Regions from separate parts of the Pseudoalteromonas sp. JB197 genome, predicted to be linked through region 3. Evidence: predicted binding sites of a transcription regulator. Region 3 holds the regulator's gene; each other region holds the start of a gene.

The links. The regulator FliA, encoded in region 3, starts transcription of late flagellar genes. The targets are predictions, from matches to a motif close to CTAAAGNTNNNNNNNNNNNNGCCGATA.
Region 1: a site for FliA is predicted at 1,295-1,321, ahead of pomA (flagellar motor protein PomA). Genes of this name have one in related genera too.
Region 2: a site for FliA is predicted at 1,183-1,209, ahead of CIK86_RS04455 (VC2046/SO_2500 family protein). Genes of this name have one in related genera too.

Annotation. Positions count from the first base shown of each region.
Region 1 is NZ_NRGZ01000001.1:375,455-377,725, reverse strand. It holds gene CIK86_RS01765 (flagellar motor protein MotB) at 1-472, opposite strand, end outside; gene pomA (flagellar motor protein PomA) at 475-1,242, opposite strand; gene CIK86_RS01755 (exodeoxyribonuclease VII small subunit) at 1,541-1,783, shown strand; gene ispA ((2E,6E)-farnesyl diphosphate synthase) at 1,786-2,271, shown strand, end outside.
Region 2 is NZ_NRGZ01000001.1:919,665-921,935, reverse strand. It holds gene CIK86_RS04460 (DUF6172 family protein) at 30-332, opposite strand; gene CIK86_RS04455 (VC2046/SO_2500 family protein) at 621-1,148, opposite strand; tRNA gene CIK86_RS04450 (tRNA-Tyr) at 1,261-1,345, shown strand; tRNA gene CIK86_RS04445 (tRNA-Tyr) at 1,395-1,479, shown strand; gene CIK86_RS04440 (SprT family zinc-dependent metalloprotease) at 1,556-2,242, opposite strand.
Region 3 is NZ_NRGZ01000001.1:1,930,879-1,933,149, forward strand. It holds gene CIK86_RS09150 (protein phosphatase CheZ) at 1-477, opposite strand, end outside; gene cheY (chemotaxis response regulator CheY) at 494-877, opposite strand; gene CIK86_RS09160 (RNA polymerase sigma factor FliA) at 918-1,628, opposite strand; gene CIK86_RS09165 (MinD/ParA family protein) at 1,655-2,271, opposite strand, start outside.

The DNA.
Region 1 (2,271 bases), 1.6 Mb from region 3:
TTTTTTTAACTAAGTCGTTTGTTTGCTGTTGATCGGCCGCTGAAACAGCCTGTGCCTGTCCTGAAGCTTCTTCTTTAGAAGTACTACGAGACTCGCCACCACGTTTATCGCCGCGCTGCTCTTGCCTTCCGCCTGCTGAGCTTTCATCTCCCGCCTGAAACTCCAACATTTGCTGGGTCATTTCTACCGTTTGTTGTTGAATTATTTCAATCGGCGTAGGCTCTGGCTTGCCCGGGGTAAACTCCATAGCAATAACTGAAGTGCCTTTGGGAATATCTTTAGCTTCTATTTTATTTTGTACACCAAATGCAAATTTCATCGAACCGGCAATTTGTTTAAATTTAAGTACATCCATTTCAGAAAACGCAAGCAAGAGCACAAAAAAGCACATTAATAGCGACATTAAATCTGCGAATGTCGCCATCCACGCAGGTAAACCTGGGGGTGGGCACTTGCACTCTTGATCAGACATAATTAATCCTCAGTGTTTACTTTACGTTTTGATTCTGCAAGATAGTTTTTCAAAATACCTTCTATTACTTTTGGATTTTGACCATCTTGAATACCTAAAACCGCATCTAAAATTAAACGTTGATTCATTGCCTCTTCGTCTTTACGCAGCTCCAATTTGGTTTGAATCGGAATAGCCACTACGTTTGCTAAAAATGCGCCGTATAAAGTGGTTAACAATGCCACCGCCATAGCCGGACCAATTGCTTTAGGATCATCCATATTAGATAACATCGCAACTAGGCCTATTAAGGTGCCTATCATTCCCATTGCCGGAGCTATATCACCCAAAGATTTAAATAAGGTAGCGCCTTTTTCATGCCGTATCGTGGTTAATGAAATATCTTTTTGCAGTGTGGCCCGCACTACGTCTGCGTCGTGTCCATCGACAAGCATGTCTATTCCTTTGCGCATAAATGAATTCGGTATTTCTGCCTCTTCAAGCGCTAAAAACCCGCCTTTACGTGCTGAATCAGCAAGCTCTACTGCTTTTTCAATTAGCTCTTCAGGCGTTTCAAGCTTAAACATAAACGCTTTGGTTACTACCTTACCTATGCCTAAAAATTGCGTCACTGTAAAATTAGATAAAACGATAAATAATGAGCCGCCAAATACAATTACAACAGAGGGCGTGTTGTAAAACATAGCCACTTCACCGCTACTACTCATAAACATGGACATGACAATTAAGCCAATTGCGCCAATAATCCCAATTATGGTTGCTAAATCCACATTCCCTCCAAAGGTTTTTGCTTTTATATGCAAACGTTTGTTATTTATTGCTTATCGGCAAGACACTGAATTGCTTAAGTCATTTTTATAGATAAACATAAAAAGTTAGATTAAGCACCATTTTAGATCAACTTGCGTTATCTATCTAATTATCAATTTTTTAAATTAAAAACACTAATTAACACCTATAAAGCTAACTTAATCCTATTATCTATTAAAAAACCATTTCATCCTTTGACCTAGTTTAGCATTCCCCCTAAAATTGACTTCTAAATTTATTATGTAAGTTGAAATAAAGATGGCGACTAAAAAACCTGAAAACTTAAGTTTCGAGCAAGCACTAGAAGAATTAACAACAATCGTTAGTGAAATGGAACAAGGTGATTTATCGCTTGAGCAGTCATTAAAACAGTTTGAGCGTGGCATTGCTTTGGCCGGCGCATCGTCTAGTAAGTTGCAACAAGCTGAGCAAAAGGTGGCTATTTTGATGGGCAAAGATGAGAAGTCTGTATTAACCGACTTTGATAATGATATGGAATAGCCGTGACTATTAAAGAACTTATTACACATGCTCAAACTGATGTAGCCAATACTCTTAACCTTTATTTTGACCAATCGCTTAATACTGACGAGACCATAAAAGCCGCCACCCATTATAGTTTAATGAATGGCGGCAAAAGATTGCGTCCTTTTTTGGTTTACGCAACGGGTAAAATGCTCGGCGCAGATAAGCAAGATTTAGACGTACTTGCTGCAGCTATAGAATGTATTCATAGCTACTCGTTAGTTCACGATGACTTACCAGCTATGGATGATGATGAATTACGTCGCGGACGCCCAACCTGTCATATAGTGTACGGTGAAGCACACGCAATTTTAGCCGGTGATGCACTGCAAGCTTTAGCATTTGAGTTAATAGCCAAGCATAATTTTAACTGTAGTGCTCAAGCTCAAGTTAAAATGATTGCTGAACTGGCACATGCCTCTGGGTTACAAGGTATGGTGGCAGGCCAAGGGCTTGATATTGCA
Region 2 (2,271 bases), 1.0 Mb from region 3:
AAAATTACGCAAATTACTTTATAAGCGTCTTATTCGTCGTCATCCAAATCTGGTTGTTGACGTTGAGCTGGGCGCGCTAATATTTCTACATAAAAAGAAGTTAAGCTTTGCTTTTCTATTTCGCTTATATGATTACTAAGCTCTGCAACGTGCACTACTTGTGCATCTTCAGCGGTATTACCAAACTTACAATCAAACGCCCAGTAATCAGCATCGAGTGGTAGAGTTTTGTTACGCTCTCTTTTCAAATATTTTTTCACTTCATGCTTTGCGGCGTCAACCATACGAGGATATTTGATTTTCTCGTGATTTAGCGTGAATATTTTCTTCATTACGTTCCTAATTACCTTGGTTTAATGATAGCGGCATTTAATGTCATACCATTTGAGCCTATTATAGCAATTGCATTTAATTTTTGGATGCTTTTTTTATATTAAATCAATTATTAATCCATTAATAAAATAAAATATCGCTAAAATTCGCTTAAGTGTAGAGAGTTAGCGGCTTTATATTACAGACAAGTAATTTAATAGTTAGAGTGATGACGCAATCGTTTGCCAAGTTCTATTAATATGATTGGTTATTGCAATATCAAAGCAGTTACAGCGTACGCTTTATAATTAAGCGCTTACTAAATGCAATGGGTGGTGAAGCGCATCATTATTTAGGCTTTCGTAAAAGGCAGCAGCATCGAGTTGCGGGTTAGATAGTTGCGTTTGTGTGTTATTTATACGCCTGCGCACTGCTAATTCACAATTATCACGCACCTGAAGCGGAATATGGCTTACATCATCTCTTATAAACAATGGTTCAGGGTTTAAACAGTGATTTAATTTAATATCGCTCATTCCAGCGCGTTCCCCTGCTTGCATTAATAGTGAGGCGTTAAACTGCCCTATCAAGATATCAAACTTATCTGGCGCTAAAAGTTGCTTTGGACCTGCTCCAATTTGTTTGCGAAGGGTATCTTCGCCAACAGTTGAATCTTCAATTTCTGTTTTTGGTAAATGGAATTGGCTAAAATCGAGTGCATCATGAGATAGCATAGCGAGTAAAAGCGCAAACTCTCCTCGGCGCTTTTCATGCACACTTTTATTGAGTCGAGTGTTGAGCTGACTCTCTGTGATTAACAAATCACCGATTTGCATAGACTTTAGCCGATTGAAGTAAGTAATACCTATTTATCGGCTTTATTTCATTTTTCTTTAGCTTTTTTCTTTACTTAAATACGATGTTTGCTATTATCAGCGCCGTTGCATTGGAGGGGTTCCCGAGCGGCCAAAGGGATCAGACTGTAAATCTGACGGCTCAGCCTTCGCTGGTTCGAATCCAGCTCCCTCCACCACTTTTCTTACCGCTAAGTTAAGTGGGGCCAAATGTAACAAAATTAGTGTGGAGGGGTTCCCGAGCGGCCAAAGGGATCAGACTGTAAATCTGACGGCTCAGCCTTCGCTGGTTCGAATCCAGCTCCCTCCACCACTTTTCTACTTATTTTCTACTTATATAGTTACTACATTCCTTGTTAGTAATCTCCGTGTTTTTTCTTAGTTAAACATTAAAATACCCATTGTAAACTCATACCATGCTGTTTTAGCCATAACGTACTTGCTTTATAGTCGGGACAAAATTGTGCTACGCGCTGCCAAAATGCTTTGCTATGATTTAAATGTCGTAAATGCGCCAGCTCATGCACTATTACATAATCAATAATGCTATGCGGTGCACCAATCAATAATAAGTTAAATGTTAACGCCCTTTTACTATTACAACTTCCCCATTTGCGTTTATAAACTGCAATATTTAAATCGTTAGGCAGCGCTTCTTGCATCAGCGTGCAAAAGTCATTAAGTCGCATTTCAATGTATGCGGTTAACTGCTCTTTTAAATACGCCTCTAAAAGTAATTGGTACTTTTGCTGCTGATGCTTAACACGAGCAGAAACGGTAATAAGCAGGCCATCTTGTTGGCGCTCCACTGTAGAGGTATTGCCTTGCTGAAACGTTAAATTAATTGCTTCTGAAAAAACCCAGATCTTTTTGTCCTTAAGTGGATACTGTTTTGTATCAACCAAAGTAAGCTGTTTTTGCAGCTGCGCCTCAACCCATGATTTTTTTTCTAATAACCAGTTATCGAGCACTTTTTTTTGTACGTGATGGGGGGCATATACCGTCACATTTTGATTATGCACTTTAATAGCAACGGTCTTTCGTCGGGTACTTTTTTTTAGTTGGTAGGCAAACAAATTAATCTCTCACACTATACTAGCTAGGG
Region 3 (2,271 bases):
TAATGCTTGCAACTCATCGGTTTTATGATGAGAGCTATTCATAAACTTATTAACGCTATGACACAGTGTTTTAAATTCACCCAGCTCAAGTTCACGATTCATTAAGCGATCCCACGTCGGCTTGATGTGCGATACTTCATCGGCTAACTGTCGTGCTATGGGTAGACTTGCTTCAACTGCATCCATAGTTTTATTAGCAGCACTTTCTGTCATTTCTATGACATAGTTAAGTCGCTTTTTAGCATCAGGAATAGCTTCAGTAGTCAAATCGGCTAAACGCGTATCAAGCTCAAACCCTTTTAATGATTCATGTAACTGACGCGTTAATTTACCAACTTCAGCAAATAATTTTGATTGCTCCTGAGAGGCAGTCTCTAAAATTAATTGATTCGCTTTGTGTTGCTCACCGTTTTCTAAAAAAGTGACCAGCTGACGTGCTTGTTCTAAAGTAATATGAGGCGCAGCAATTGCTGACATAAGCCTCTCCCTCTTATTAACCTAAGCGTTCGAACACTTTTTCTAATTTAGTTTTTAATGTACCTGCAGTAAATGGCTTAACAATATAACCGTTAACACCTGCTTGAGCTGCCGCAATAATTTGCTCTTTTTTAGCTTCTGCAGTAACCATTAAAACCGGAAGATGCTTTAATTTATCATCCGCGCGTATTGCTCTTAACAAGTCAATACCTTGCATGCCAGGCATATTCCAATCTGTTACCACAAAATCAAAAACTTGATTTTGTAACATAGGCAAAGCAGTCGAACCATCATCTGCTTCATGGACATTGGTAAATCCTAAATCACGCAACAGGTTTTTAATAATACGTCTCATAGTTGAAAAATCATCAACTACTAGAATTTTTATGTTTTTATTCAAAACATCCTCCAGTGAGGCCTAAACCTTTATTTACTTACTTCTAATTTATCCAGTCATTGATTTTTGCTTTTAGCTTAATCATCGCCTGACCATGTATCTGACTTACACGCGACTCACTTACATCGAGTATCTGTCCAATTTCTTTTAAATTCATTTCATCGTTATAGTACAAAGAAAGTACCATAGCATCTCGCTCTGGCAATGATTTAATTGCATTTAATAATGATTCATTAAAACGCTCATTTTTAACGTTATTAAAGGGTTTGTCTAGTGCTAAATCATGCCCAACGGGGGTTATGACATCTTCATCAATTCCTAAGTCTTCAATACCTAGAATTTTACTTGAATTAACATCGGTTAAAATTTGATGATATTGCTCTAACGTTATCTCAAGCTTTTGAGCAACTTCGCTGTCTTTGGGTTCACGATTGAGACTGTATTCCAGCTCAGAAATAACTTGCATTACTTGACGACTTTTACGATACACTGAACGTGGAGCCCAGTCTCCACGGCGCATTTCATCAAGCATAGCGCCCCGAATACGAATACCCGCAAAGGTTTCAAAACTAGCGCCTTTAGTGGCATCAAAGTTTTTTGACGCCTCTATTAATCCTATCATTCCTGATTGAATTAAATCATCGAGTTGTACACTAGGGGGTAAACGAGCAATTAAATGACATGCTACTTTTTTTACTAATGAAGCATGCTTTTCAACAATCATATTTAAATTTTGTGTTGATTCATATCCCATAGCTCTATTCACCAATGTAGTCATAGTTAGCCGTTAACGAGTTTCTCAATGAAAAATTCTAAATGACCCGAAGGCTGGTTCGGTATTGGCCACTTTGTTATTCTTGTTGCTAATGTTTTAAAGGCAAGTGCAGCTGGAGAACTAGGAAACAGTTCAACAATTACTTTTTGACGACGTGTTGCTTTGCGCATATTTTCATCATAAGGAACGGTTGCAACCAGCTCCATTGATATATCTAAAAATCGGTCTGTAACCTTTGATAGCTTTGCAAATAACTCTTGCCCTTCGCGTAATGAACGCACCATGTTGGCAACAATTTTAAATTTATACACGCCATGTTCGCGGCTTAATACTTTGATCAGTGCATAGGCATCGGTTATTGAGGTAGGCTCATCACATACCACAACCAAAACATCTTGTGCAGCACGCGAGAAGCTCAGTACCATATCCGATATACCGGCAGCAGTATCAACTACTAATATATCAAAATCAGTATTGAGTTCACTAAATGCGCGAATAAGCCCAGCATGCTCTGCAGGCGACAATTCAACCATACTTTGCGAACCCGAAGTCGCTGGTACTATTTTTATCCCAGCGGGGCCTTCTACTAATATTTCATCAAGCTCACATTCGCCTGATAACA